Regions from separate parts of the Bradyrhizobium sp. SOJA106 genome, predicted to be linked through region 2. Evidence: riboswitches for the same ligand, from Rfam matches in the RefSeq annotation. Region 2 holds a riboswitch; the other holds the start of a gene.
The links. A riboswitch is a leader RNA that binds a small molecule or an ion and turns the genes downstream of it on or off. The one in region 2 is predicted to bind S-adenosylmethionine.
Positions count from the first base shown of each region.

Region 1: linked by a shared signal. The riboswitch ahead of AC5V87_RS37885 (O-succinylhomoserine sulfhydrylase) and the one ahead of metX (homoserine O-acetyltransferase MetX) in region 2 are both predicted to bind S-adenosylmethionine.

Region 1 covers NZ_CM182549.1:8,012,646-8,027,594, reverse strand. Annotated here, with positions in the region: gene pstB (phosphate ABC transporter ATP-binding protein PstB) at 1-232, shown strand, start outside; gene phoU (phosphate signaling complex protein PhoU) at 244-960, shown strand; gene phoB (phosphate regulon transcriptional regulator PhoB) at 983-1,690, shown strand; gene AC5V87_RS37925 (GcrA family cell cycle regulator) at 1,792-2,304, opposite strand; gene AC5V87_RS37920 (aspartate aminotransferase family protein) at 2,761-3,963, shown strand; gene argF (ornithine carbamoyltransferase) at 3,963-4,886, shown strand; gene AC5V87_RS37910 (Hsp33 family molecular chaperone) at 5,190-6,197, shown strand; gene apaG (Co2+/Mg2+ efflux facilitator ApaG/CorD) at 6,364-6,768, opposite strand; gene AC5V87_RS37900 (OpgC domain-containing protein) at 6,939-8,171, shown strand; gene AC5V87_RS37895 (SGNH/GDSL hydrolase family protein) at 8,171-8,953, shown strand; gene AC5V87_RS37890 (SGNH/GDSL hydrolase family protein) at 8,966-9,958, shown strand; gene AC5V87_RS37885 (O-succinylhomoserine sulfhydrylase) at 10,025-11,212, opposite strand; SAM riboswitch at 11,287-11,366, opposite strand; gene AC5V87_RS37880 (2'-deoxycytidine 5'-triphosphate deaminase) at 11,447-12,583, shown strand; gene AC5V87_RS37875 (PAS domain S-box protein) at 12,745-13,158, shown strand; gene AC5V87_RS37870 (hypothetical protein) at 13,264-14,316, shown strand; gene AC5V87_RS37865 (MATE family efflux transporter) at 14,541-14,949, shown strand, end outside.
Region 2 covers NZ_CM182549.1:7,710,163-7,725,111, forward strand. Annotated here, with positions in the region: gene clpB (ATP-dependent chaperone ClpB) at 1-1,211, opposite strand, end outside; gene AC5V87_RS36345 (MOSC domain-containing protein) at 1,453-2,241, shown strand; gene AC5V87_RS36350 (TIGR02594 family protein) at 2,360-3,016, opposite strand; gene AC5V87_RS36355 (alpha/beta fold hydrolase) at 3,232-4,095, shown strand; gene metW (methionine biosynthesis protein MetW) at 4,189-4,851, opposite strand; gene metX (homoserine O-acetyltransferase MetX) at 4,867-6,069, opposite strand; SAM riboswitch at 6,161-6,240, opposite strand; gene AC5V87_RS36370 (chorismate mutase) at 6,459-7,307, shown strand; gene hisC (histidinol-phosphate transaminase) at 7,339-8,433, shown strand; gene AC5V87_RS36380 (prephenate/arogenate dehydrogenase family protein) at 8,430-9,365, shown strand; gene AC5V87_RS36385 (DUF2125 domain-containing protein) at 9,499-10,683, opposite strand; gene AC5V87_RS36390 (gamma-glutamylcyclotransferase) at 10,794-11,405, shown strand; gene AC5V87_RS36395 (lysophospholipid acyltransferase family protein) at 11,402-12,175, opposite strand; gene AC5V87_RS36400 (YdcF family protein) at 12,187-12,891, opposite strand; gene AC5V87_RS36405 (cell division protein FtsX) at 13,048-14,016, opposite strand; gene ftsE (cell division ATP-binding protein FtsE) at 14,009-14,668, opposite strand; gene AC5V87_RS36415 (MJ0042-type zinc finger domain-containing protein) at 14,844-14,949, shown strand, end outside.

The DNA.
Region 1 (14,949 bases), 300 kb from region 2:
CTCGGCGCTCGACCCGATCTCGACCGCCAAGGTCGAAGAGCTGATCCAGGAGCTGTCCGAGAACTACACGATCGCGATCGTCACCCACAACATGCAGCAGGCGGCCCGCGTCTCCGACAAGACCGCCTTCATGTATCTCGGCGAGTTGATCGAGTTCGACGATACCAGCAAGATATTCACTTCGCCGAGCGATCGGCGCACGCAGGATTACATCACCGGCCGGTTCGGCTGAGGAGACGGGATATGGGTTCTGAACATACCGCAAAGGCCTTCGACACCGACCTCCAGGAGCTCACCCGCCTGGTCGCCGAGATGGGCGGCCTCGCCGAGCGCATGATCGTCGATTCCGTCGACGCGCTGATCCGTCGCGACGTCGTGCTCGGCCAGCGCGTGGTCGCGACCGACGCCGAGATCGACGCGCTCCAGAAGAAGATCGAGGAGCGCGCCGTGCTCACCATCGCCCGCCGCCAGCCGATGGCGGTGGACCTGCGCGAGATCGTCGGCGCCATGCGCGTCGCCACCGATCTCGAGCGCATCGGCGATCTCGCCAAGAACATGGGCAAGCGCGTCGCGGCGCTGGAGACGGACTTTCATCCGCTGAAGCTGTTCCGCGGCCTCGAGCACATGACCGACCTCGTGCAGCAGCAGGTCAAGTCGGTGCTGGACGCCTATGCCGCGCACGACCTGCCGGCGGCGATGGCGGTGTGGAAGGGCGACGAGGAAGTCGACGCCATCTGCACCTCTCTGTTCCGCGAGCTTCTCACCTATATGATGGAGGATCCGCGCAACATCTCGTTCTGCATTCACCTGATGTTCTGCGCCAAGAACATCGAGCGCATCGGTGACCATGCCACCAACATCGCCGAGACCGTGTTCTACATGATCGAGGGCCAGGCGATCACCGACAAGCGGCCGAAGGGTGACATGACGACCTTTGCCACGACGATCCCGAATAGCTGAAGAGTCAAGGAGCGACGACACCATGGGCGCGCGCATTATGGTGGTTGAAGACGAGGAAGCTCTCACCGAGCTGCTTCGCTACAACCTCGAAGGCGATGGCTATGACGTCGAGACGGTGATGCGCGGTGACGACGCCGACACCCGTCTCAAGGAGCACATCCCCGACCTGATCGTGCTCGACTGGATGCTGCCGGGCCTCTCCGGCATCGAGCTGTGCCGACGGCTGCGCACCCGCCCGGAGACCAAGCAGCTTCCGATCATCATGCTGACCGCGCGCGGCGAGGAGAGCGAGCGGGTGCGGGGTCTTGCGACCGGCGCCGACGATTACATCGTCAAGCCGTTCTCCGTGCCGGAGCTGCTGGCGCGCGTGAAGGGCCTCTTGCGGCGCGCAAGCCCGGAGCGGCTCGCAACCGTGCTCGCCTATGGCGACATCGAGCTCGACCGCGACAAGCGTCGCGTCGCGCGCTCGGGCCGGCCGATCGATCTCGGTCCGACCGAATATCGCCTGCTGGAGTTCTTCCTGGAGCATCCCGGCCGCGTGTTCTCGCGCGAGCAGCTGCTCGACAGCGTCTGGGGCCGCGACATCTACATCGACGAACGCACCGTCGACGTGCATATCGGCCGTCTGCGCAAGCTGCTCAATCTCGGCCGCGAGCAGGACCCGATCCGCACCGTCCGCGGCGCCGGCTACGCGCTGGACGATCGCTTCGCGAAAGCGGAGCAGACGTAAGAACGGCTGCAAGCGAGCAAAGTAAAAGCGTGCCGAGCGGCGCGCTTTTTTGCTTCGGATCGTCCCGGCCGCGTGCCGGGACGATGTCGTTGAAGCAGTGCTCAGCGCGTGCCCGGCTTCGCGGGCGCGCGGCGGCGATCCGCCGCCGGCTGGTAAGCGACGCGCGAGTGCTGCGCGCAATAGGGCAGGCCGGAGAGCGCCTTGCCGCCGCAGAAGAAGAAATCCGGGCTCGATGGATCGCCGACCGGCCAGTGGCAGGTCGCCTCGTTCAGCTCCAGGAGCGACAGCCGCTGGCTCATCGGCACCACGTTGTCGTAGGTGACCGGCTCGGCCTCCACCTCGACCTCGAAGGCCTGCGCCAGCGCGGTGTTGCCGCGCGAGATCGGGCGGCTCACGCGCATCATGTGCTGCGCGGGACGCGCCTTGCGCGGCCGGGGCGCGGCCGACGAGGGGCTCTTGGCGCGGCCGGACAGGCCGAGCCTGTGCACTTTGCCGATCACGGCATTGCGGGTCACATTGCCGAGCTCGGCCGCGATCTGGCTGGCCGAAAGTCCGGCCTCCCAGAGCTTCTTCAGCTGCTCGACGCGATCATCGGACCAGGTCAAAACCGTCATTGCACCCTTTCCCTCGCTGCCGGCCAGCCATCCTGGGGCCTCACAGCGAATGCCTAAGCCTTGAAAAACCCGTGCCGCCAGAATCCCTTAAGGCTCGCCGGGCACACAAGGTGCGCCCGAACGTTTACGCCGGTACATGAGGACTCTTGGGATCAGAACTGCTGCACGAGATGTCGTATCTGACAGTCCAAACGCTACAATATGGCGTGACTCGCGCGCAAGAGTCCGCCGACTCGCTTCCACATGTTCCGTGGTGAAAAATCCCGCAAAATCGGCACCGCAAGACTACGGATTCAGCGTTTCCTGGGGCTTTTCGGGCGGCATTGACACCCGTCTCACCAAGCATAAGATAGTCGTGCGTGCCGCCCTTAAAAGGCGGCACGTTTCGTTTTCCGGGCCGGTCAATGGTGCGTTGCGCAACGCACTCAGGCCGTCCGCAACATCCAAGTGATCGTCATGACCAACAGCGCCGCGCCGCATTTGCTCCCCGTTTTCGCCAGGGCCGACCTCGGTTTCGAGCGCGGCGAAGGCTGCTGGCTGATCGCGACCAACGGCGAGCGCTATCTCGACTTCACATCGGGCGTCGCGGTGAATGCGCTCGGCCATGCTCATCCCGCGCTGGTCAAGGCGCTGCAGGAGCAGGCGACGAAGCTCTGGCACATGTCGAACCTGTTCCAGAGCCCCGATGGCGAGAAGCTCGCCGCGCGCCTATGCAGCGAGAGCTTTGCGGATTTCGTGTTCTTCTGCAATTCCGGCGCCGAGGCGCTGGAGGGCGTGATCAAGCTGGTCCGCCATCATCACTTCTCGAAGGGTCATCCCGAGCGCTACCGCATCATCACCTTCGAAGGCGCCTTCCACGGCCGCACGCTGGCAACGCTGGCTGCGACGGGAGCTGCAAAATATCTCGAAGGTTTCGGCCCGCCGATGGACGGTTTCGACCAGGTGCCGCATGGCGAGATCGAGGCCGTAAAGAAGGCGATCGGTCCGCAGACCGCCGGCATCCTGATCGAGCCGATCCAGGGGGAGGGCGGCGTGCGTTCGTCGCCGCCCGCCTTCCTCAAGGCGTTGCGCCAGCTCTGCGACGAGAAGGGCCTGCTGCTCGCGTTCGACGAGGTGCAGACCGGAATGGGCCGCACCGGCGATCTGTTCGCGCATCGGCGCACCGGCGTCACGCCTGACGTGATGTCGCTGGCGAAAGCGCTCGGCGGCGGCTTCCCGATTGGCGCAGTGCTGGCGACCGCGGTGGCGGCGGCTGGCATGGGCCCCGGCTCGCATGGTTCGACCTTTGGCGGCAATCCGCTCGCGATCTCGGCTGCGAACGCCGTTCTCGACGTCATGCTCAAGCCCGGCTTTTTCGATCACGTGCAGAAGATGTCGCTGCTGCTCAAGCAGAAGCTCGCCTCCGTGATCGACCGTCACCCCGACGTCGTCAGCGAGGTGCGCGGCGAGGGGCTCCTGATCGGCATCAAGGCCGTGGTGCCCTCCGCCGATCTGGTCGCAGCGCTGCGCAACGAAAAATTGCTGACCGTCGGCGCCGGCGACAATGTCGTGCGTTTCCTGCCGCCTCTGGTCGTCACAGAAGCCGAGATCGAGGATAGCGTCGTGCGGCTCGAGCGCGCCTGCACGGCCCTTGCCGGCAACAAGCGGGCGGCAAGCTGATGAGCAGTTCACCCAAGCATTTCCTCGACATCAACGAGCTGCCGCTGACCGAGCTCAAGCGCATGCTTGCCGCATCCTCCGCGATGAAGGCGAAGCAGAAGGCGCACCAGCCGGTGAAGTCGCTCGAAGGCAAGACGCTGGCCATGATCTTCGAGCGTCCCTCGACTCGCACCCGCGTTTCGTTCGACGTCGCCATGCGCCAGCTCGGCGGCGAGCCCATCATGCTCACCGGAGCCGAGATGCAGCTCGGCCGTGGCGAGACCATCGCCGACACTGCGCGCGTGCTGTCGCGCTATGTCGATGCCATCATGATCCGCATCCTCAACCACGAGGCGCTGCTGGAGCTTGCGCAACATGCGACCGTGCCCGTCATCAACGGCCTGACGCGGCGTTCGCATCCCTGCCAGGTGATGGCCGACCTCATGACATATGAGGAGCATCGGGGCCCGATCGAGGGCCGGACGGTGGCCTGGACCGGCGACGACAACAACGTGCTGGCGTCCTGGGCTCACGCCGCCGAGCGCTTCAAGTTCAAGCTCAACGTCGCAACGCCCCCGGAGCTCGCGCCGAAGAAGGTGATGCGCGACTGGATCAAGGCGACGAATGCGCCGATCGTGCTCGGCACCGATCCTGAGGCCGCCGTGAAGGGCGCCGACTGCGTCGTCACCGATACCTGGGTGTCGATGGGCGACAAGGAAGGCGAGCACCGGCACAACGTGCTCAAGCCCTATCAGGTCAATGCCAAGCTGATGTCGCTGGCCAAGCCCGACGCGCTGTTCATGCACTGCCTGCCGGCCCACCGCGGCGAGGAGGTCACGGATGACGTGATCGACGGCCCGCAATCGGTCGTGTTCGACGAGGCTGAAAACCGCCTGCACGCGCAGAAGGGCATTCTGGCCTGGTGCTTCGACGCGGTGACGTAATCTCGCTGAAGCCCCGGCGGGCGCCTCACACACTATCGTTGTCCCTGCGAACGCAGGGATCCATACCGCGGAATCTCTCGCGCGGCGGACGGCTAGAGGCCGACAGTCTTCGCCAAACCCAGGCCTGTGGCCATGGGTATCGGGTTCGCGCTTCCGCCTTCGCTCGTCGAGCTTCGGCGGATAAGTCGCGCGCCTCGGGACGACATCGAATCTGCAGGATCGTGTGCGATCATGACTGCATCCGGAACACACCGCCCCTCGCGGCCCTTCCATTCCACCACCTCCGACCCCAGATAAAGCGCCATGGTTTTCCAATCCCCTGACATGAAGACCGGGCCTGAAGGCCCGGTTCGCGCGCCATCAGCGGTTCCGATCGATGACGCCGTGCTGCCCTACGAGGTCGACGCGCTCGACGTGCGCGGTCGCCTGGTGCGGCTCGGGCCCGCGCTCGATGAGATCCTGACCAAGCACGATTATCCGGCGCCGGTCGGCAAGCTGCTCGGCGAGGCCATCGTGCTGACGACGCTGCTCGGCTCGGCGCTGAAATTCGAGGGCCGCTTCATCCTCCAGGCCCAGACCGACGGTCCGGTGTCGTTCCTGGTGGTGGACTACCAGGCGCCGGATCGCCTGCGCGCCTATGCGCGCTTCGATGCCGCGCGCCTTGGTGTCGCCAAGGACTCCGGCACGCTGCTCGGCCGCGGTCATCTCGCCATGACCATCGACCAGGGTCCCGACATGAGCCGTTACCAGGGTCTGGTCGCGCTCGACGGCGGTAGTCTGGAAGACGCCGCTCACGAATATTTCCTGCGCTCCGAGCAGATCCCGACCAAGGTGCGCCTTGCGGTCGGCGAGGAGTGGCGCAGTAGCGATGGCGGCAAGCATCGCTGGCGCGCCGGCGGCATGCTGATGCAGTTTCTGCCGAAAGCCCCGGAGCGCGCGCGGCAGGCCGACCTGCATCCCGGCGATGCCCCTGAAGGCGCCGAAGTGCACAGCGTTGCCGAGGACGACGCCTGGGTCGAGGCACGCTCACTGATCGAGACCGTGGAGGATGTCGAGCTGATCGATCCCGAGCTGTCCGGCGAGCGGCTGCTTTACCGCCTCTTCCACGAGCGCGGCGTGCGCGTGTTCAAGCCGTTGTCTCTCAAGGCGCAATGCTCCTGCTCGCGAGATGCGGTCGCGTCCATGCTGAAGAGTTTTTCGCCGGACGATCGCGCCGCGATGGTCAAGGACGACAAGGTCGTCGTGACCTGCGAGTTCTGCAGCTCGGTGTACCAGTTCACGCCGCATGAGGCGGGTGTGGAGGACGCGTAAGGCGTCTGTTGTTTTCGTATTGCACCCACTCAGGGTCATCGCCCGCGAAGGCAGGCGACCCAGTGCTCCGAGACGGTGGTGATGGAAGCGAGAGGCTGCGGCGTACTGGATGCCCCCGGTCAAGCCGGGGCATGACAGTTGTGAGCGTTGCGGCGAACTGCGCGTCCTAGTTCAGCACCCGCTTGCTGTCCGGGCTGTCCAACGAGAATGTCGGCACCTCGATCTCGAAGCGTTCGCCGCTTTCGCTGACCATCTGGTAGCGGCCGGTCATGAAGCCGGAGGCGGTCGAGAGCGGGACGCCCGAGGTGTATTCGAAGCGCTCGCCAGGAGCCAGGATCGGCTGTTCGCCGACGACCCCCTCGCCCTTCACCTCCTGCTGGCGGCCGGAGGCGTCGGTGATGATCCAGTGCCGCGTCTTGAGCTGCACGGTCTCGTCGCCCGAATTGGTGATGACGATGGTGTAGGACCAGAAAAAGCGCGAGCGGTCGGCCGACGACTGCTCCGGAACAAAGTTCGGCTCGACGGTCACTTCGATCTGACGGGTCACGGCGCGGTACATGGCTGCCATCATAACGAAATCCGGGTCCGGAACCAAACGCCTGAGGCGGTTTTCGCGACATCGTCCCGCCAGAATTCGCAAGGAAGTAGACCCCAAATGTGATCCGGCCGCTTTGCGAGACGATGCCCGGACCTGTAAACTCCTTCATGCGTCGCGACTTGCGCAAGGGTTTCTAGGCCCCAATGACCATTGCCGACCAAGTGACGGGATCGATCGCGGGAACCGCAAAACCGCGCGCGGCCGCGCCGGCCATCTCGCTGCCCGCCATCGGCGAGCGCGAGTTGCGGCTCGACCTGTTCCGCGGCCTCGCGTTGTGGCTGATTTTCATCGACCATCTGCCGCCGAGCCTTCTGACCTGGTTCACGATCCGCAATTACGGCTTCAGCGACGCCACCGAGATCTTCATCTTCATCTCCGGCTACACCGCCGCCTTCGTCTACGGCCGGGCGATGCTGGAGAGCGGCGTCGTCATCGCCACCGCGCGTGTCCTGCGGCGCGTCTGGCAGATCTACGTCGCCCACGTCTTCCTGTTCACGATCTTCCTCGCCGAGATTTCCTATGTGGCGACCAGCTTCGAGAACCCGCTCTACACCGAAGAAATGGGGATCATGGACTTTCTCAAGCAGCCCGACATCACCATCGTGCAGGCGCTGCTGCTGCGCTTCCGTCCCGTCAACATGGACGTGCTGCCGCTGTATATCGTGCTGATGCTGGCGTTGCCGCTGATCCTGTGGTCGATGAAGTGGAAGCCCGACGTCACGCTCGCGCTCTCGGCCGCGCTCTATGCGGTGACCTGGGAATTCGATCTCTACTTCTCCGCCTATCCGAACGGCTTCTGGGCGTTCAATCCGCTCGCCTGGCAATTGCTGTTCGTGTTCGGCGCATGGTGCGCGCTCGGAGGTGCGCGGCGCATGTCGCGTATCCTGGCCTCGCCGGTGACGATGTGGATCGCGATCGCCTATATCGTCGCGGCGTTCTACGTGACGCTGACCTGGTACGTGCCGCAGCTGTCGCATTTCATGCCGAAACGGCTCGAGCAATGGATGTACCCGATCGACAAGACCGATCTCGATGTGCTGCGCTTCACGCATTTCCTGGCGCTGGCGGCGCTCACCGTGCGCTTTCTGCCGCGGGAGTGGCCGGGCCTGAGATCGCCCTGGCTGCGCCCGCTGATCCTGTGCGGCCAGCACTCCCTCGAGATCTTCTGTCTCGGCGTCTTCCTCGCCTTTGCCGGCCATTTCATCCTGGCCGAAGTCTCCGGCGGCGCGGTCATGCATGCGCTGATTAGTCTCTGCGGAATCCTGATCATGTGGGGCGTGGCTTCGGTGATTTCGTGGTACAAGCGCGTGGCTGACAAGAGCGGTGCGAAAACCAAAAACGCCGTCGGCAACGCCGATCTGGCGGGAGGGGGCTGATGAAGGCGAAGGTTCTCCTGAGCCTGATCCTGCTATGCGGTAGCCTCGCCGCGTCCCACGCGCGCGCGGGCGATGCTGCGCCTGCTGCCGCTCCTGCCGCGCCCGCAGCCTGCGAATTGCCATCCTATCTGCTCACCAGCGAGAGCCAGCTTCCCAGGGTCGCCGAGGTCGTCAAATCAGGCAAACCCCTTGAAATCCTGGTCATCGGCAGCCGTTCGACCACCATTCCGGCCTCCGAGGACGCGTCCTATCCGGCGCGCATGCAGGCGATCCTGAAGGAAATGCTCCCGCCGTCGGCGGCCGTGCACGTCTCCGTAGAAATACAGAGCAAGAAAACGGCCGAGGAGGCGGCCGGAACCTTCGTTAAGCTGATGGAAGCAAAAAGGCCTACTTTGGTCATCTGGCAGACCGGGACCGTGGATGCTATCCGAGCCATCGATCCCGACGATTTCCGCGGCGCTGTGACCGAAGGGGTTGCCGCGCTGCAAAATGCAGGGGCTGACGTCGTCTTGATGAATTTGCAGTACAGCCCGCGTACTGAAACCATGATCTCGGTGCCGCCATATCTCGACAACATGCGGGTGGTGGCGCAGGAGCATGATATCCCGCTGTTCGATCGTTTCGCGATCATGCGGCAGTGGAATGATCAGGGGCAGTTCGACCTGTTCAGCCCGTCCCGCGGGCCGGAGCTAGCGAAACAGGTCCATGATTGCCTCGGCCGGGCGTTGGCACAGTTCGTGATCGACGCTGCCCATCTGGGGCCTGCCCAGCAGCAGAATTGAGGACTAGCGTTAATGAGTACCTTCCGCCCTTTTTGCCTGACGGCATCGCTGGCTGCGCCCTTAGCGGCAGCGCTGCTGTTGCTGACCCCGGTCTCGCAGACGCGCGCCCAGGCGCAAGCCGCGCAGGCGCAGGCGACGCCCGCGCAATCGGCTAATCCCGCTCCCGCATCGCCTGCCCAGACCACCGTCGGCGCGACCTCGCCTGAGCAGCGCGGCATCACCTCGCGCGCCATCGACAAGGTGAAGCAGGTGGCGAAATCCGCCAGCGACATCTTCAGCCGCGTGCCTTGCCTGCCGCCGAAGGGCGGCTCGAAGGCGATGGGCTCGCTGCCGCATGTCGCAAGCAAGCTCGTCGCCGGCCAGCCCGTTCTCATCGTCGCGTTCGGCTCGTCGTCGACCGCGGGATTTGGCGCGAGCTCGCCGGAGTTCAACTATCCGAACCGCCTCGCCGCGCAGCTGCGCCGGCAATATCCGACCGCCAACATCACCGTCGTCAATGCCGGCGTCGGCGGCGAGGATGCGCCCGAGATGATGAAGCGCCTGCAGAAGGAGGTGATCGACGTGCATCCGGATCTGGTGATCTGGCAGGTCGGCACCAACGCCGTGCTGCGCAATCTCGATCCCGGCGACACCGCCAAGATGGTGGAGGACGGCATCGCCCGCATCCAGGCCGCCGGCGGCGCCGACATCGTGCTGGTCGATCCGCAATATTCCCCGGCCGTGAATCAGCGCGCCGAGAGCGCTGGCAAGATGGTGAAGCTGCTCGGCAAGGTCGCCGAGCTTCGTCACGTCGGCATCTTCCCGCGCTTCGAGGTGATGCGCGACTGGCACGAGAAGCAGTCGATCCCGGTCGAGAGCTTCGTGATCGCCGACGGCCTGCACATGAACGATTGGGGTTATGCCTGCTTCGCCCAGCTGCTCGGCGACGACATCATCCGCTCCGTCGGCCAGATCAAGATCGGCGTGAACGTGCCCGCGGACGTGCGGACGTACCGGCCGATGTAGAGCGAATAGGAATGGCGAGGAGCGAACAGAGATTCTATTCGCCGCTCACTATTCGCCATTCGCCCGTCAGGCCTTCTCCAGCGCTGCCGTCAGATCCTCGATCAGATCGTCCGCATGCTCGAGGCCCGCGGAGAAGCGGATGAATCCCTCGCTGATGCCGAGCGCGGCACGGTCTTCCGGTTTCAGGCGCTGATGCGTCGTGGTCGCCGGATGCGTGACGAGGCTCTTGGCATCGCCGAGATTGTTCGAGATCTTCGCAAGTTTGAGCTCGTTGAGCACGCGGAACGCCGCGGACTTGCCGCCCTTGACCTCGAAGCCGATCAGCGTCGAGCCGCCGCGCATCTGCTTTTTCACCAGCGCCGCCTGCGGATGATCGGCGCGACCGGGATAGACCAGCCGCGAAATCTTCGGATGGCTCGCCAGCACCTCGGCGATCCGCGCCGCCGTGTCGGTCTGCGCGCGCACGCGCACGCCCAGCGTCTCCAGGCCCTTGAGCAGGACCCACGCGTTGAACGGCGAGATCGATGGGCCGGTCTGGCGCATGAAATTATGGATGTGCTCGGCGATGAACGCTTCCGACGACAGGATGATGCCGCCGAGGCAGCGGCCCTGGCCGTCGATGTGCTTGGTCGCGGAGTAGACCACGACGTCGGCGCCGAGCGCCAGCGGGCTCTGCCAGATCGGGGTCGCGAACACGTTATCGACCACAAGCCGCGCGCCGCCCCTGTGCGCGATCTCGGCGATGCCGGGAATGTCGAGTACGTCGAGCGTCGGGTTGGTCGGACTCTCCAGGAAGAACGTCTTGGTGTTGGGCTTGAGCGCGCGCTGCCACTGGTCGAGATCGAGGCCGTCGACCAGCGTGGTCTCGATGCCGTAGCGTGGCAGCAGGTCCTGGACGACGTAGAGGCACGAGCCGAACAGCGCGCGCGAGGCGACCACGTGATCGCCGGCCTTCAGTGGCGCCAGGATCGCGGTGGTGACAGCGGCCATGCCGGTTGCCGCCGAGCGGGCAGCTTCGGCGCCTTCGAGCTCGATCATGCGGCGCTCGAACATCGCGATTGTCGGGTTGGAGTAGCGCGAATAGATGAAGCCGGGGTCCTCGCCCTTGAACCGCGCCTCGCACTCCTCGGCGCTGTTGTAGACGTAGCCTTGCGTCAAGAACAGCGCCTCCGACGTCTCGCCATATTGCGAACGCAGGGTGCCGGAATGGACCAGGCGGGTTTCGGGGCGGTAGGTGGTAGGCGACTTCGACATAGGACCCTCCGACATGACCGTCTCGTTGAAAACGGCCACAAAAAAACCGGCCTGGATATCTCCACGGGCCGGGATCACAGAGGTCCCCGGCCTGTTTAGCGACTTATTTAACGTGGCTGCAAGCCGGCCGGCTCAAATCACCACGGGATAAGTGATGCTCATATTCCGCAATGCCCTTTCCGTCAAGGCGTCCATCGGATAGCCGTAAAAGGCTAGTATTTCCGGCATGTCCGGATGCGTTTGCCCCTTCATGAGGACCCCCGGTTGAGCTTTACGGTTGCCGCCGACGCCAATGGTATCCTGCCCGACCGCATGATCGCGGCGATGGCGGAGGCGGGCCTCATCCTGCCCGCATACGACTTCGTCGAAAGCCAGATCCAGCCGGCGAGCCTCGATCTGCGCCTCGGTGACATCGCCTATCGCGTCCGCGCCAGCTTCCTGCCCGGCCCCGGCGCCACCGTCGCCGAGCGCATCGACGAGTTGAAGCTGCACGAGTTCAGTCTCGCCGACGGCGCGGTGCTGGAGACCAACTGCGTCTACATCGTGCCGCTGCTGGAAAGCCTGGCGCTGCCGCCGGAGATCGTCGCGGCCGCGAACCCCAAGAGCTCGACCGGCCGGCTCGACGTCTTCACCCGAGTCATCGCCGACGGCACCCGCCGCTTCGACATGATCGGCGCCGGCTATCATGGTCCGCTCTATGCCGAGATCAGCCCGAAGACGTTTCCGGTACTGGTGCGCGAAGGCTCGCGCCTGTCGCAGGTGCGCTTCCGCACTGGTGACGCCATCCTCAATGCCGACGAGCTCGACGGCTTGCATGCCGCCGAGCGCCTCGTCGACATCGACGATGCCGATCTCTCCGGCGGCGTCGCCCTGTCGGTCGATCTCTCGGGGGAGAAAGCCAGCGGCTTCGTCGGCTATCGTGCCAAGCGCCACACCGGCGTCGTCGATGTCGATCGCCGCGCCGGCTACGCGGTGGAGGATTTCTGGGAGCCGATCTCCGCGCGCCCCGACGGCAGCCTGATCCTCGACCCCGGCGAGTTCTATATCCTCGCCTCCAAGGAAGCAGTGCAGGTGCCGCCGGATTACGCCGCGGAGATGGTGCCGTTCGATCCGCTGGTCGGGGAATTCCGCGTGCACTATGCCGGCTTCTTCGATCCCGGCTTCGGTTACGCCGGCGCCGGCGGGCAGGGTGCGCGCGCCGTGCTCGAAGTGCGCTCGCGCGAAGTGCCGTTCATTCTGGAGCACGGTCAGATCGTCGGCCGCCTCGTCTACGAGAAGATGCTGGCGCGCCCCGATGCGATGTACGGCCAGCGCATCGGTTCCAACTACCAGGCGCAGGGCCTCAAACTATCGAAGCATTTTCGGGTGTAGTTCCACAATCTACTGTCATGCTCCGGCTTGACCCGGGCCATCTAGTACGCAGCGGCTTGTCCGCTCAGTCACTGCCGCCTCGGAGTATCGGATCGCCCGCCCCTGTGCGCAATTGCGCACTGGGCGGGCGGTGACGCAGAATGCTGGCGGGAAGACATCACATGAGCGATCAATCCCACCTCGACACAAGCATCCTCAACGACGTCGCGGACGCGCTGATCTATTCCGATCGCTCCGGCACGATCATGCGCTGGAATCGCGCTTCGGCCGCGCTGTTCGGCTTCTCCGCCGACGAAGCGCTCGGCCAAAACCTCGACCTCATCATTCCCGAGCATCTGCGCGCCGCGCACTGGAAGGGTTTTGAGGCCGCGCTCGCGAGCGGGACGATGAAGCTTGCGGGCAGGCCGACGCTGACTCGCGCGCTGCACAAGAGCGGGCGCAAGCTCTATATCGAGATGACCTTCGCGCTGGTGCGGGATTCCGGCGGTGCGGTGCAGGGATCGGTGGCAATGGCGCGCGACGTCACCGAACGCGTCGAGCGCGAGCGTGCCGCGAAAGCCGTACAAAATTCGTGATGCGGAATTGACAGGCTGTCGCGCAGAGGGCCTTGCATCCGCGTGAACTTGTCTGTCACCGGAGGCAGTGACACACTCGATCGCAACAACGATCGGGAGCGAAACATGACCGCCGCATCAGATGCCGCGCAGCACGCCCAATGGAAGCGCTGGCGCGCGGTCGCAGAGCTCTACCACGCCTATTTCACGGGCCTCATCCTCACCGTCGTCACGCGACGCGGCACGGCGGATGCGGCGGAGTTTGTCTTCCGCGTGTTTCGCCGCCAGCAGCAGGAGCGCTTCCTGCCCGGGCTCAAGAAGCTCGGGATCGATCATCTGCCGCCGGCGGTGGGTGCCGCGCAATATCACTACCTCTCCAACTGGATCGGCGGCGTCCATGTCGAATACATGTATGAGAGCGACACAAAGGCCTGGATCCGCTATCCGCCGCCGCGCTGGATCTGGAGGGGCACCGCGATCTGCGGCGTGCCGGGCGAGGTGAGCCGCGCGATGCTGCGCGGCTGGCACGCCAACAACGGCGTCGCGCTCGGCGATCTCCGCCTCGGCTTCGTCTGCACGAAGCAGAGCGTCGACGGCCAAGACGGGCTCGAAGGTTACTATCATCAGTATGACTATCCGCTCGAGCTCGACCAGCGCCTCGTGTTCGCTCGGCATCTGGACGCGCCGCTGTTCGATGCCAGGACCGCGCCGGCCCTGCCTGTCGCGAGCTGGCCAAAGCCGCGGCTTGAAAAAGCCTATCGCAACTACGCGATGGAATATGTGCGCACGGCGGCTCCCGTGATGGTGCAGTTGTTCGGGCCGGAGGATGCCGGCTACCTCCTGCATCTCACGGGCAAGCTGATCGGCATGCAGTATTTCGATGAGGTCGCGGCCGCGCTCTCGATGAGCCGCGGTGACGCGGGCGAATTCGCATCGTTCCTGAATGCGCTGGTCGCTGCGCAGGATGATGCGGCCGAGACGACCCGCTCCGAAGGCAGCTTCGAAATCCGCCAGCAGAGCTGGAAGCTGATGGACGACGTCGCCGACTATCACCCCGCCTGTGCCAAGGTGCTCGAAGGATTGTTCGAGGGCCTCGCCGCGGGATGCGGCCGGCACATCGGCGTGCGGCTGCGCACCGCCGCAGGCGGGCGTCCATCGCTGATCTGGACGATTGGGTAATGCCGCGCTTGCGTTGCCTTCGTGGTTCGATGCGCCCGCAAGGAAACTGAGATTCACAATTCCACGGGCTGAAATGCGCTGCCGCAGGGCACGCCTGCACCTGACGCAGGAGGAATCGGCCATTACCGTGCTAACAACCGCCGCAGCGCCTTCCGCGCGAAGACATCGATTGGCACACCTGTTCATTGCCGCGCCGCGAATGGCGCCTGCGCCCGGGAGAGGACATGTCCGACATCGCCGAAATCCCGGTCGATGAGCAAGAGCGCCCGCTGCCGTCGCCTTCGCCGCCCGTGAAGAGTGCGCTGACCGACGGGCCGATCCTGCGCACGCTGCTCGCACTCGCCTGGCCCAACGTGATCGCACTATCGGCCGGCACCTGTACGGTGATCGCGGAGACCTCCTATATCGGCCGGCTTGGCGTCGAGGCTCTGGCCGCGATGGCGCTCGTGTTTCCGACAGTGATCCTGACCATGACGATGTCCGGCGGCGCCATGGGCGGCGCGGTGGCCTCCGCCATCGCGCGTGCGCTCGGCGCCGGCGACCGCGAGCGCGCCGGCACGCTCGCGGTGCATGCGATGCTGATCGGCATCAGCTTCGGCCTGGTCTTCATGCTGGGCATGCTGATCTTCGGGC
Region 2 (14,949 bases):
TTCAGCCGCGCCGCGGCCTCGTCCATCAGGTCGATCGCCTTGTCGGGCAGGAAACGATCAGTGATGTAGCGGTTGGACAGCGTCGCAGAGGCGACAAGCGCGGAATCGGCGATCCGCACGCCATGGTGCTGCTCATACTTGTCCTTCAGCCCGCGCAGGATCGAGATGGTGTCCTCGACCGAGGGCTCGCTGACGAAGATCGGCTGGAACCGCCGCGCCAGCGCCGCGTCCTTCTCGACGTGCTTCTGGTACTCGTCGAGCGTGGTCGCGCCGATGCAGTGCAGCTCGCCACGGGCGAGTGCAGGCTTGAGCAGGTTGGAGGCGTCCATCGCGCCGTCACCCTTGCCGGCGCCGATCAGCGTGTGCATCTCGTCGATGAACAGGATGAAGGTGCCTTCGCTCCCGGTCACCTCCTGGAGCACCGCCTTCAGCCGCTCCTCGAACTCGCCGCGGTATTTTGCGCCTGCGATCAGCGCGCCCAGATCGAGCGCCAGCAGCTTCTTGTCCTTCAGGCTCTCCGGCACGTCGCCATTGACGATGCGCAGCGCGAGCCCTTCCGCGATCGCGGTCTTGCCGACGCCGGGTTCACCAATCAGGACAGGATTGTTCTTGGTCCGGCGCGACAGCACCTGGATGGTGCGGCGGATCTCCTCGTCGCGGCCGATGACCGGGTCGAGCTTGCCGTCGCGCGCAGCCTGGGTCAGGTCGCGGGCATATTTCTTCAGCGCGTCATAGGCGTTCTCGGCAGTCGCGGAGTCCGCGGTGCGGCCCTTGCGCAGTGCCTCGATCGCGGCGTTGAGATTTTGCGGGGTGACGCCACCCTTGGCGAGGATCGCTCCTGCCTCGCTGGTCTTCTCCACCGTGAGACCGAGCAGAAGCCGCTCGACGGTGACGAAGCTGTCGCCGGCCTTCTCGCCGGCCTTTTCGGCGGCATCAAAAGTGCGAGCGAGCTCGGGCGCGAGATAGATCTGGCCGGCGCCGCCGCCACTGACCTTCGGCACCTTGTTCAGGGCCTCCTCGGTCGCCTTCAGGATTGCACGGGAATTGCCGCCGGCACGGTCGATCAGACCGGCAGCGAGCCCCTCATTGTCGTCCAGCAGGACTTTCAGCACATGCAGGGTGGAAAACTGCTGGTGCCCCTCGCGCATCGCGAGCGACTGCGCGGACTGGATAAAGCCCCTGGAGCGTTCAGTATACTTCTCGATGTTCATTTCTTTTCTGTCCCTCGGCCTGCCCTTGGGGCCCGCTAAGGCACCCCAAACGGCATCTTCACTGGGTTTCCGCTGCCTGCGTTGACGTTCCTCAACCGGGCATCGGTCGTATCAGCCGGCGCTGGCGCCGGCCTGACCCAGATGTGGGAAGCGCGTCCCCGGATCGAAAGAGGCGAGTTCACAATTTCGTGCGCCGATCCGCCGGCTTGGCGGGACGCGGTCGAATCCCTTAAGTAGCGGCATGACAGCCAGCCAGACCGCCGAAATCACCGGCCTCTACCGCTATCCGATCAAGGGCCTGACGCCGGAGTCCCTGCCCCGCGTGCCCTTGCGGGTCGGCCAGACCTTGCCCGCCGACCGCCGCTACGCCATCGAGAACGGCCCAAGCGGGTTCGACCCTGAAGCCCCCGAATGGAAGCCGAAGATCCAGTTCCTGATGCTGGCGCGCCATGAGCGGCTGGCCTCCCTCGACAGTCGTTTCGAGGACGCAACCAACCGCCTGACCATCCGCAAGGACGGCCAGATCGTCGCCAGCGGCGATCTCGAGACCGCCGCCGGCCGCGCTGCCATCGAGAGCTACTTCACCGAGAATTTCCAGCCGGAGCTGAAGGGCCCGCCAAAGGTTCTGTCCGGACGCGACCACAGCTTTTCCGACGTCGCCCGCAAGGTCGTGTCCATCATCAATCTCGACAGCGTCCGCGCCATCGAGATCATGCTCGGCGGCATCGCCGTGCACCCGCTGCGCTTCCGCGCCAATCTCTACGTGAAGGGCTGGCCGGCATGGTCCGAGCTCGACCTCGTCGGCCAGACGCTCGCGATCGGGCCCGCCCGGCTGAAGGTGGTCAAACGCATCGTCCGCTGCCCGGCGACCAATGTCGACCCGGTGACCGCCGCGCGCGACCTCGAAATCCCGCCGACGCTCTCGCGCCATCTCGGCCATATGGATTGCGGCATCTATGCCGAGGTGATCGAAGGTGGCGAGATCGGCGTTGGGGATGCGGTCGCGGTGGAAGAGCCGAAGCTGGTGTGAGTTAGCACCGCTGCCGGAGGGTGGGCAAAGGCGCTCTGGCGCCGTGCCCACCATTTTATTGAACGGACGGAGGTGGTGGGCTCGCTTCGCTTTGCCCATCCTACGGCCCGTGGCTCCGTTAATTCGGCATCACATACGCATAGATCCGGCCGCGCGAGACCGGGGCCTCGCGGACGCGGTTGCCGTTGTTGCCGGAAATCATGATCGGATTGCCCTGCGCGTCGATGCCGGTGATGATGCCGACATGGCCGCCGCGGCGGCCGCGCGACATCACCGCGATGGCGCCGACCTGCGGACCGGAGACGCGGGTGCCGTAACGCGCGAACGAGCTCGCCATGTCGGAGCCGGTGCCGCGATGGCCGGTATGCTCCAGCACCATGTTCATGAAGCGCGCGCACCATAGGCTGCCGCGTCCCGTCGGATTGCCGCCGAGATAGCGGCGCGCCTCGGACACGAGGCCCGATCCGCCGCCCAAGCTGCCACCGCTCATGGCGTTGCTGGCCATGCCGCCGCCGTTGGCGTTCGGATCATAGCTGGCCTGGGTGTCAGCAAAGCCGCTCGCCTGCAACTGCGCCGCGCTGCGCTCGAAGCGCGAGCCACGGGCATGATGGCGATCATGATGATGTCTGGCATGGTGCACGTAAGCGTGCCGCTCTGCGCTATGACGATGATGCGGCCGCGCTGAGGCCGGAGAAACGAACGCGGCAGCCGCCGCGAAGAAGAACGCCAGCGCGACAATACAACGCGACAGGCGGTACGCAAACAACTCAACCATTCTTCATCCTTAGTTACACCCCCACTTCCCGTCGGCAAGTGCCGTGGCCGACATCCGCCGGGGCGTAAAGCGTCCGGATGTGGCGAGAAAAAGACTGCCATGTCGGCGAATGGCTGCGATGATTTTGCATTGGAGCTGGCCTGATGCTGCCGCATTGCGGACAACACCATTAACTGCGATCCTCCGTTTGCGGCCTGAACAGAGGGAAACGGTTAATGCCCCATGCCACGACCAGGGACGGCGTCCGCATCTATTTCGAAGAGGCGGGCCAGGGAACGCCAATTATTTTCCTGCACGAGTTCGCGGCTGACTACACCAATTGGGAGCCGCAGATGCGCTACTTCTCGCGCGGCCACCGCTGCATCACCTATTCCGCGCGCGGCTACACGCCATCGGACGTGCCCGATGGCGAGGTCTACACGTACACGCATTTCTACACCGACGCGCTCGCGGTGCTCGATCATCTCGGAATCGAGCGCGCACATCTCGTGGGGCTCTCGATGGGCGCCTATTCGTCGCTCCAGATCGGATTGAACGCGCCGCATCGCGCGCTGTCGATGACGCTGGCCGGCGTCGGCTCCGGCTCCGAGCTCGAAAATCTCGACGCCTGGCGCAAGCAGTGCCGCGCCAATGCCGAACAGTTCGAGACGCTGGGCTCCGCCGAAGTCGCAAAGGTCACGCGCGAGGCGCCGAGCCGGATTCCCTTCCTGGTGAAGGACCCGCGCGGCCACGCCGATTTCTACGCCGCGCTCGCGCGTCACGATGCCAAGGGATCAGCCCGCACGATGCGCGGCTTTCAGGGCGGCCGCCCCTCGATCTACGCCATGACGGATGCGATCAGAGCCGTGGCAACGCCGGCGCTGATCATCTGCGGCGACGAGGACGATCCGTGCGTCGGTGCGAGTCTCTTTCTGAAGAAGCATCTGCCGGCTGCGGGCCTGGCGATGTTTCCCAAGTCCGGCCACGTGCTCAATCTCGAGGAGCCCGCGCTGTTCAACGAGAGCGTGGAGCGGTTCGTAACGCTAGTGGAAGCGGGACGATGGCCGGCGCGGGACCCGAGGTCGCTGGCGGCAGGTTAGCATGGCAGTCGTTCCGGGGCGCGCGAAGAGCGAACCCGGAACCTCGAGATTCCGGGCTCGATGCTATCGCATCGCCCCGGAATGACGGAGAACCTACTTCCCCCCGCCGCGGCTCAGCAGGAACACGCCCTGCTCACCGAACATGTTCCATACCCACCACGGCAATCGCAGCCGGAGCGGACGACCGTAGAGGTCGAGCGCCTCGGCGCGCTCCATCTTGACGCCGATCGCGTCGCAGAGCTCGACGAAATCCTTGATGGTGCAGAAATGGATGTTGGCGGTGTCGTACCAGGTCGCCGGCAGGTTCTCCGTGCGCGGCATGTGGCCGCCGATCAGGAGCTGGAGCCGCATCTTCCAGAAGCCGAAATTCGGGAACGACACGATGGCGCGGCGGCCGATGCGCAGCAAGTTCTCCAGCACCACGCGCGGCTGCCGCGTCGCCTGCAGCGTCTGCGACAGGATCACATAGTCAAAGGCGTCGTCGGGATAGTTGACGAGGTCGGTGTCGGCGTCGCCCTGCACCACGGCAAGACCCTTGGCGACGCAGCGGTTGACGCCCTCGCGCGACAACTCGATGCCGCGGCCGTCGATGCCGCGCGTCTCCAGCAGCTGAAGCAGATCGCCGTCGCCGCAGCCGACGTCGAGCACCTTGGAGCCCGGCTTGACCATCTCGGCGACCAGCAGATGGTCGGCGCGGAAATGAGCGGACTGCTCCGCGGTGAGACCGTTCAGCGGCAGCACTTCCTGTACAGACATCGCGAGCGGTCCTTGTCAGTCATTCTTGCCGGTGAGGCCGCGCGCCTTGCCGGCCGAGTGCAGGAAGGCGCGGGAGATGTCGAAGAATTCGGGCACGTCGAGCAGGAAGGCGTCGTGGCCGCGATCGGTCTCGATCTCGGCGAACGACACCCGTGCGCTCGACGCGTTCAGCGCATGCACCAGCGCGCGCGATTCCGAGGTCGGAAACAGCCAGTCGCTGGTGAAGGACACCACGCAGAAGCGGGTCTGGATGCCCGCAAACGCCTTCGCCAGTACGCCGCCGTGATCGGCCGCGATGTCGAAATAGTCCATCGCGCGGGTGAGATAGAGATAGGAGTTGGCGTCGAAGCGCTCGACGAAGGAGGAGCCCTGGTAGCGCAGATAGGACTCGACCTGGAAGTCGGCGTCGAACGAGAAGGTCGGCAGCTCGCGATCCTGCATGCGCCGGCCGAATTTCCGGTGCAGTGCCGCGTCCGACAGATAAGTGATATGCGCGGCCATGCGCGCGACCGCGAGGCCGCGATGCGGATGAAGGCCGCGATCGGCATAGGCGCCATTGTGCCAGTCGGGATCGGCCATCACGGCCTGGCGGCCAAGCTCGTGGAAGGCGATGTTCTGCGCCGAGTGCCGCGTCGCGCAGGCGACCGCGAGCGCAGAGAACACGCGGGCAGGATAGGCCGCGGTCCATTGCAGCACCTGCATGCCGCCCATCGAGCCGCCGACGACAGCGAACAGCGTGTCGATGCCGAGCCGGTCGATCAGCATCGCCTGCGCGCGCACCATGTCGGGAATGGTGATGACGGGGAAATCGAGGCCCCACACCTTGCCGGTCGCGGGATTGATCGAGGCCGGCCCCGTCGAGCCCATGCAGCCGCCGATCACGTTGGAGCAGATGATGAAGTAGCGGCTCGGATCAATCGGGCGGCCCGGGCCGACCAACGTGTCCCACCAGCCGGGCTTGCCGGTGACGGGGTGCAGATTGGCGACGTGCTGGTCGCCGGTCAGCGCATGGCAGATCAGAATGGCGTTGGAGCGATCGGCATTGAGCTCGCCATAGGTCTGGTAGGCGATCTGGAACGGCGCCAGATCGATGCCGCAATCGAGCCGCAACGGCTGATCGGCGCCGAAACGCGCGACCTGCGAACTTGGGTGATCGACCTCGTGCGAGCGCTCATCAGCGCTGATCGCAGGACTCGGAATCGCCTTGACGCTACCCATCTGACCATCGACCTCGTTTGCGATCGGACTTCAGACCGCTACTTGCATCAGGCCATGAAAAACCCGGCCTGAACGATAGGTTCGGCCGGGATCGGAAGCGTCCCCGGCCTGTTTAGCGAGTTTTTTAACGTGGCTGCAAGCCGGCCGGCTCAAATGACCACGGAACGGGCAAAAGCTACTGTCTTGGGCGGTTTTCGTCAAGTCGCGGCCCGGATTAACCAAAATCGTCCTTGAAACGCCGGCCGAAAAGGTCGTCATTTCTCTTTGCTTTCGCCGCCCTGACTGCCTAATCAGGACATCGACCGCAGCGGAATCCGGTTTGCCGACTGGCTTGCCCGACCCGCATTGGAACGCCTCTAAACAGCACTTGCAGAACGCATCTGGCAGATATGTCCCAACGTCCGCCCGCGCCACCATCGCTCCAGGAATTGCGCAAGGAGATCGACGCGATCGATGCGGACATGCATCGCCTGCTGATGCAGCGCGGCGACATCATCGACCGCCTGATCCAGGTCAAGCAGACCCAGGAGGTCGGCTCCGCGTTCCGGCCTGCGCGCGAGGCCGCGATGATGCGCGACCTCGTTCAGCGCCATCGCGGCATCCTGCCGCTCGACACGGTCGAGAGCATCTGGCGGGTGATCATCTCGACGTTCACTTACGTGCAGGCGCCGTTCTCCGTGCATGCCGACATCTCGGTGAGCGAGCCGGCGATGCGCGATTCCGCGCGATTCCATTTCGGCTTCACGGTGCCCTACGTCGCGCATTTCAGCGCGCAGGCTGCGGTCGAGGCGGTCGCCAAATCCAAGGGCGACCTGGCGCTGGTCTCGGCGACGTCGAGCCGCACGCCATGGTGGCTGGAGCTGGAAGCGGAAGGCGCGCCAAAAATCATCGCGCGGCTGCCCTTCGTCGAGCGCGCGGACCATCCGGCGGCACTGCCGGTGTTTGCGGTCTCGCGCGTCGCCGACAGCGCCCTGGTGACCGAGGTCGAGACCTTCAGCGTGCGCGTTTCCGGGTGGAACGCCGAGGTCGCGCGCGCCCTGTCGCCGCTTGCCGAGATCGTGGCGGTGCCCGATACCGCCTTCGACGGCGCGGCGCTGCTGGTGTCGGTCACGAGCGCAACCAGCATCGACAAGATCAAGGCTGCCCTGATCGAGGCGGGGGCCTCGGTGCGCTCCACGGCCCTCGTCGGCAGCCACGCAACGCGCTATACGGTGGCCCCGACCGGGCCGAAATCGTAAGCCACGCGCCCAGTCACTTTCGGAGTTGAAGATGTCCCGCCCCGTGCCGAATCCCGGCATTCTCGATATCGCGCCCTACACGCCCGGCAAGAGCCCGGTGCCGGAGCCGGGCCGCAAGGTGTTCAAGCTCTCGGCCAACGAGACGCCGTTCGGACCCTCGCCGAAGGCGATCGAGGCGTTCAAGCGCGTGGCGGATCATCTGGAGGATTATCCGGAAGGCACCTCGCGCGTGCTGCGCGAGGCGATCGGCCGCTCGTTCGGGCTCGATCCGAACCGCATCATCTGCGGTGCCGGCTCGGACGAGATCTTGAACCTGCTCGCCCACACCTATCTCGGCCAGGGCGACGAGGCGATCTCCACCACCCACGGCTTCCTGGTCTACCCGATCGCGACCATGGCGGTCGGCGCCAAGAACGTTATTGCACAGGAGACCAACCTCACCTGCAACGTCGACGCCATCCTCAACGCGGTGACACCGAAGACGAAGCTGGTCTGGCTCGCCAATCCCAACAACCCGACCGGCACCTATGTGCCGTTCGACGAGGTCAAGCGCCTGCGCGCCGGCCTGCCCTCGCATGTGCTGCTGGTGCTGGATGCCGCCTATTCCGACTACGTTTCCCGCAACGACTATGAAATGGGAATCGAGCTGGTCGCCACCACCGAGAACACGGTCGTGACGCACACCTTCTCCAAGATCCACGGGCTTGCCGCGCTGCGCGTCGGATGGATGTTCGGCCCCGAGCACATCGTCGATGCCGTCAACCGCATCCGCGGTCCCTTCAACGTGTCGACGCCGGCGATGTACGCCGCGGTCGCGGCCATTGAAGACACCGCGCACCAGGCGATGTCGAAGCAGTTCACCGAGACCTGGCGCAACTGGCTGACCGAGGAGATCGGCAAGCTCGGACTGAAGGTGACGCCGAGCGTCGCCAATTTCGTGCTGATCCATTTCCCGACCGAGGGCAAGACCTCGGAGGCGGCCGATGCCTACCTCACCAAGCGCGGCCTCGTGCTGCGCGCGCTGAAGAATTACGGCCTGCCGCATTCACTGCGCATGACCATCGGCACCGAGGAGGCCAACCGCCTCGTGGTCGACGCCTTGCGCGACTTCATGGCCGGCAAATGAGCGGCGAGGCGCAATTCCAGCGCGTCGCCCTGATCGGCTTCGGCCTGATCGGCGGCTCGATCGCGCGCGCTGCGAAGCTCCAGGGCTTGGCGGGCGAGATCGTCGCCACCGCGCGCTCGGAGAAGACGCGCGCGCGGGTGATGGAGCTCGGCATCGTCGACCACGTGGTGGCGACCAATGCGGAGGCCGTGAAGGACGCCGATCTCGTCATTCTCTGCATCCCTGTCGGCGCCTGCGGCGAGGTGGCGAAGGAGATCGCTGATCATCTGAAGCCCGGCGCTGTCGTCTCCGACGTCGGCTCGGTCAAGGGCGCGGTGGTCAGGGACATGACGCCGCATTTGCCGAAGACCGTTCACTTCGTGCCGGCGCATCCGGTGGCGGGCACCGAGCATTCGGGCCCGGATTCCGGCTTCGCCGAGCTGTTCATCAACCGCTGGTGCATTTTGACGCCGCCGGACGGTGTCGATGCGGCAGCGACCGATCGGCTGCGCGCCTTCTGGGCAGCGATGGGCGCCAAGGTCGAGGTGATGACACCGGATCATCATGATCTCGTGCTCGCGATCACCAGCCATCTGCCGCATCTGATCGCCTATACCATTGTCGGCACCGCCGACGAGCTGGCGCAGGTGACGGAATCGGAGGTGATCAAATTCTCGGCCGGGGGCTTCCGCGATTTCACCCGCATCGCGGCGTCCGATCCGACGATGTGGCGCGACGTGTTCCTTGCCAACAAGGAAGCCGTGCTGGAGATGCTCGGCACCTTCACCGAGGATCTCGCCAAGCTGACCCGCGCCATTCGCCGCGGCGACGGCGAGGCGCTGTTCGACCATTTCACCCGCACCCGCGCCATCCGCCGCGGCATCGTCGAGATCGGCCAGGATTCGGCGGCGCCCGATTTCGGCCGGCCGCATGCAGCGCTGAAGAAGCCGTAGCTTTCTTTCAGCCATGGCCGGGCTTGACCTGGCTTGACCCGGCCATCCACGCGCATCCGCGATTGAATAGATACGTGGATGCCCGGGACAAGCGGGCATGACGACGGAGCGTTTGGCGGCCGTTGCGCAGCGCTCAATACAGCGACGGGATCTGGCCGACCTTGATCGGGCCGAGCAGCACCGCGCCATCGACGAATTTCAGCGGGAAGCTGCGCGCCTTCTTGCCTTCCAGCGTGCTCTCGGTGCCGATCGAATTGATGCCGGCCGCAACGCCGGCATTGGCGTTCTGCTTGATCACCTTGCCGAGACCGGGCACGGCGCGGTCGAGCGCGCCAAAGAGATTGTTGAGGTCCTGCGACTTCACGCCGGGCGCGACGCGGTCGAGGGTCGCCTGCGGCACGCCCTCCTCCAGCATCTTTTCGATGCCGAGCGCGGGGATGACGCGCTCGAGGCCCGTCACCGTCATCTGCAACTCGCCATCGAGCCGGCCGTTGGCGGAGAGGCCGAGCGTTCCGGCCGCGACCGCGATCATCTCGCCCTGCTGGATGCGCGACTGCACGATTTCGATGTGACCGCCGGCGGCCTGGATCTCGCGAAAGCGCTGCGGCCAGGGCTTTGGCGTAAGGTCGGAAAGGCCGGTGATCTTCGCGCGCGTGTCCGCCTCGAACGGCTCGGCGAGCAGCGGATGAACGCCCTGGATGCTGCCTTGCGCGACGTGGAGCACGGTCTCGATGACAGGGTGATCGGAGGTCGATCCCTCGGCCAGGCGCCCGTGCAGCTCGACCTGCTTGGCGCGCGCGAGCGGCACCTGCACGCTGCCGTCGAGGCGGTTGAGGCTGGGATCGTCGAACACGAGCGAGGCACGATCCGGCACCGCCGGCAAGCCGACCACGCTGCTGCGGCCCTTGCTCCAGTTCGCCACGAAGGTGTTTTGCGTGATGCCATCGGTCAGCGTCGCCGGCGCGGAGAATTCGGCGATGACGTGTCTGGGATCGTAAACCTGGGCGACCACCAGGATGTTGTCGAGCCGCGCCGTGAACGGCGTCTTGCTGGCGTTCTGCGACACCAGGACGACGCTGGCGCCGGAGCACTGCACCTCGAAGCGGAATGGGAAGCCGGCGATGGAGCGCTTGGCGCAATCATAGATGCGGCCGGCCTTGGCCTCCTGCGCGCGCCAGGCGTCGGCGGCCACTTCGGCCTTCGAGGCCGCAAAGAACCAGAAACCGCTCCACGCGAGGGCGAGGATCAGGAGGAGAACGGGTGCGATGAAGAGGCGCCAACGAGAGCGCCGGCCTGCGGCAACGGTCATATCGGACATGCGGCGACCCTTTGGCCCCAGATTTTGGCAAATGTAAGCGGGTCCGGCCTCCGACGAAAGTCCGAGAATTCGCTTCGCCTGGGGCCTTCATTCTGGTAGCCGTGCCCGAAATGTCGGAAATCACCCTCCCCTCCGTCACAACTGCCAAAGGCGACCTCTGGGTGTTCGGCTATGGCTCGCTGATGTGGCGGCCGGGCTTCGAATTCGAGGAGCGCGTCCCGGCGCGGCTGGTCGGCGAGCATCGCGCGCTTTGCGTCTATTCCTTCGTACATCGCGGCACGCCGGAGAAGCCGGGCCTGGTGCTCGGGCTCGACCGCGGCGGCGCCTGCCGCGGCATCGCCTTCCGCGTCGCCGAGAAGAACCGCACCGAGGTCGTCGCTTATCTGCGCGCGCGCGAGCAGGTCACCTCAGTCTATCGCGAGGTGATGCGCTCGGTGTGGCTCGAGAACGATGCGCGCCAGCGCGTTTCCGCGCTCGCCTATGTCGTCGACCGCGGCCATGTCCAATATGCCGGCCGGCTCTCGCTCGCCGAGCAGCATCGGCACGTGATCCAGGGCCACGGCCAGTCCGGCGCCAACCGCGACTACGTCACGGCGACGGTGAAGGCGATCGAGGCCGAGGGCTTTCGCGATACCCAGCTGCATCAGCTCGCGACGATGCTGCATGGTGATACGCATGCGCTGCACGCGCCGGCTCCGGACGAAGACAGCGAAAGCCGCTAGCTCGCCGACGGCGCGTAGCTCGGCGCGGAGCCGATCAGCTGCTCCTGCTCTTTCCGGCCCGCTTCGACGAGACGGCCGGTCGCGTCTTCGATCGCGGTTTGCACCCGGGAGAGAAACTCGTCCTTCGGCAGGCCCGCCGGCAGTGGATCGAGGAACTCCACCACCAGCGTGCCGGGATAGCGCATGAAGGTGCGGCGCGGCCAGAACAGGCCGGAATTGAGCGCGATCGGAAGGCAGGCGACGCCGCAGGACGAATAGATCTGCGCAAAACCGGTCTTGTAGTCCGGCGGCGCGCCCGGCGCACGACGCGTGCCTTCCGGAAAGATCACGAGCTGGCGGCCGCTGCGCACCGCCTCGCGCGCGCGCCGCGTCATGTCCAGCAGCGCCTTCACGCCGGCATTGCGATCGATCGCGATCATGCCGGTTTTGGCCAGAAACTGGCCAAATACGGGAATCTGCATCAGCTGGCGCTTGAGGATGAAGATCGGGCGGTTGAAGAAGCCCGGCAACACGAACGTCTCCCAGAACGACTGGTGCTTCGCCACGATCAAGAGCGGCCCGGCCGGGATCTTCTCCGTACCCCGGAATTCCACCTTGATGTTGCAGACGACGCGCATCAGGACCAGCGTCGCCTTCGCCCACCATTCCGCGACCGTCAGCATGGCGCGCGGCGGCAATGCGAAGGTCGGCAGCGCCACGATCGCGAGACACACCAGCACGGCGTAGAACAGCACGTTGAATACGAGCGAGCGCAGGAAAATCAGGAACATCGAGGGTCCGATCAATTGGCCTGTGCGGTGGCGGGCCGCTTCGGCTGCTGGCCTGGAGGCTGCTCCGACATCTCGGGCGAAAGGTCAATCCCGAAATCCTCCAGACGGACCCTGATCTCGGCCGCGACATATTTGACATATTCGGACAGGAGCAGCCGCAAGGTGGAGGCCGAGGTCCACCACGGCTCCTCGCGCCATTTCTCGCCGACCACCGCGAACGGGATCAGCGTCGTTTTCGGCATTGCATGCGAGAACTCCACCAGCGCGCGCGGCATGTGATAGTTCGAGGTGACCACGATCAGCGACTTGAAGCCGCGCCCTTCGGTCCAGCGCCGCGCCTCCGCCGCGTTGCCGCGGGTGGAGATCGCGGTGCGGTCGAGATCGACGCAGCAATGCATGAAGGACTGGTTCTCCGGCAGGGTCCTCGAGATGTCGCTCGCGGTCGAGGTCGGATGCACGCCGGAGATCAGCAGCCGCTGGCCGTAGCCGGCAGCCAGCAGCTCCATCGCGTCCGACACCCGCGAGGAGCCGCCGGTCAGGACAACGATGCCGTCGGCCTTGCGCCCAGGAGCGATCTCGGCGCCCCGTAGTTGCGACAGGAACGCGAGGAAGCCCGCCACCGCGCCGACGAAGGCGAACGCGATCGTCGAGACCAATGCCGCGCGCAGCCAGCCGCGCGGCAGTTTCGGCGATCGATCGTCGGCCTTTGAGGTCATGTGATGTCGATGATCCCTTCCCGGGATGATTTTAGGACGTTTTGAGGCGAAGTGGAGTCTGGTTTGTTGGGCTCGATGAATGCAACGGACCACAACTCCATCGTCCTCAGTGTTGCACTCCCTCGAGCCCCGCTTGAGCGGAGAGGCGAAGAAATCTCAATCAATGTCATTCAATGTCGCGAACAGGGTCTGGCGCGAGGCAACCGCCGTGATGGCGCCGATCAACACCGCCTGCACCGCGAGCACGACATAGCCCGAGGGCCGCAGCGAGAAAGTGCCGAGCAGCGCCGCGAACTGGTCGCCGACGGGCGTGCCGGAAAACCAGCCGGCGATCGACTCGGAGAAGCCGAACAGCAGCATGGCGACGCCGCCGCCGATCACGCCGCCCTCCAGCCCCAGGCGGAGGAAATGGCGCAGGAAGTGGTTGGCGATGTAGCGGTCGCCGGCGCCGACGAAATGCAGGACCTCGACGATCGGGCGGTTCGCCGCCATGGCGCCACGGGTCGCGAACGACACCGAGATGATGGTCGCGATAATGACGAGCGCGAGAATGCCGATGCCGGCGAGCACGGTGGCGTTGGTCATCGAGCGCATGCGCTCGATCCAGGCGCGGTGATCGTCGACGCTGGCGCTTGGCGCCACCTGCGTCACGCGCGCGCGCAAGGCAGCGAGATCGAGCTGTGTGCCCGGCTGCACCCGCGCGATGATCATGCGCGGCACCGGCAGATCGTCCATCGACAGGCCCGTGCCGAGCCAGGGCTCGAGCAGCTTGCCGCTCTCGTCCTTGCTGAACGGCTTGACCTCGACGATGCCGGGCTGCGCGCGCATCGCCTCGGTCACGGCCGCGGTGTCGCGGTCGAGATCGCGTCCCGCTTGGGGACGGACCTGGATGGTGATTTCGCTTGCGACATCCGACTGCCATTCCGCGGCGGAGGCGCTGACGAGGAGCACCGTGCCAGTCGTCATCGAGGCGAGGAAGGTCATGATGGCAACGACGGCGACCAGCGCGCGGCCATGGATCGAGGCACGCGGCACGATCGGCGACATGTTGCGCGCCTTGGCCGGAAGCTGCGGACGCTCCTGTCCGAGGTCGACCAGCACGCCGCGCTCGTCGGTCCTACTCATAGACGTGCAACCGTCCCTGATGCAGCACCAGCCGCCGCGCCTCGTACTGGTCCATCAGACCGATGTCGTGGGTGGCGATAATGACGGCGGTGCCCGACTTGTTGAGCTCGATGAACAGCCGCAGCAGGCGGCGGCCGAGCGTCGGATCGACGCTGCCGGTCGGCTCGTCCGCGAGCAGCAGCTGCGGCCGCGAGATCACGGCGCGGGCGATCGCGGCGCGCTGCTTCTCGCCGCCGGACAGGATCGGCGGCAGCGCGTCCATGCGGTCGCCGAGCCCGACCCAGCGCAAGAGGTCGATCACCTCCTTGCGGTAGCTCGACTCGCTGCGGCCCATGACGCGGAACGGCAGCGCGACGTTCTCGTAGGTGGTCATGTGGTCGAGCAGGCGGAAATCCTGGAGCACGATGCCGATACGCTTGCGCAGATCGGCGATCTCGTCCTTGCCGAGCTGCGAGATGTCGTAGCCGAACAGATTGACGAGGCCCCGCGTCGGCCGGTGCGACAGGAACAACAGGCGCAGCAGCGACGTCTTGCCGGCGCCGGACGGGCCAGTGAGGAATTGAAAAGAATGCGCCGGAATCTGGAAGCTGAGGTCGCGCAGAATCTCCGGCCCCAGTCCGTAACGCAATCCGACATTTTCGAACCGAACCAAGTTCAGCTCCGTTCGAGAGGGGGCCGCGCCGCGGCACCCCGCCACACGCGATCAAGGGGTTGTGCGACCGTTATGGTTTCCGGTTCGTTAACGGTCGCCTTGTAGCATTTGGAGTGCCCGGCTCTCGGCGCCCGCGGCATTGTCAAGACCAGTCCGTGCATCAAGGCCCGTGTCCATGCATATCGTCTGCCCTCATTGTACGACATCCTACGCTATCAAGCTCGCGAGCCTTGGGACGAACGGACGGACCGTCCGTTGCTCCCGCTGCAAGGAGACCTGGG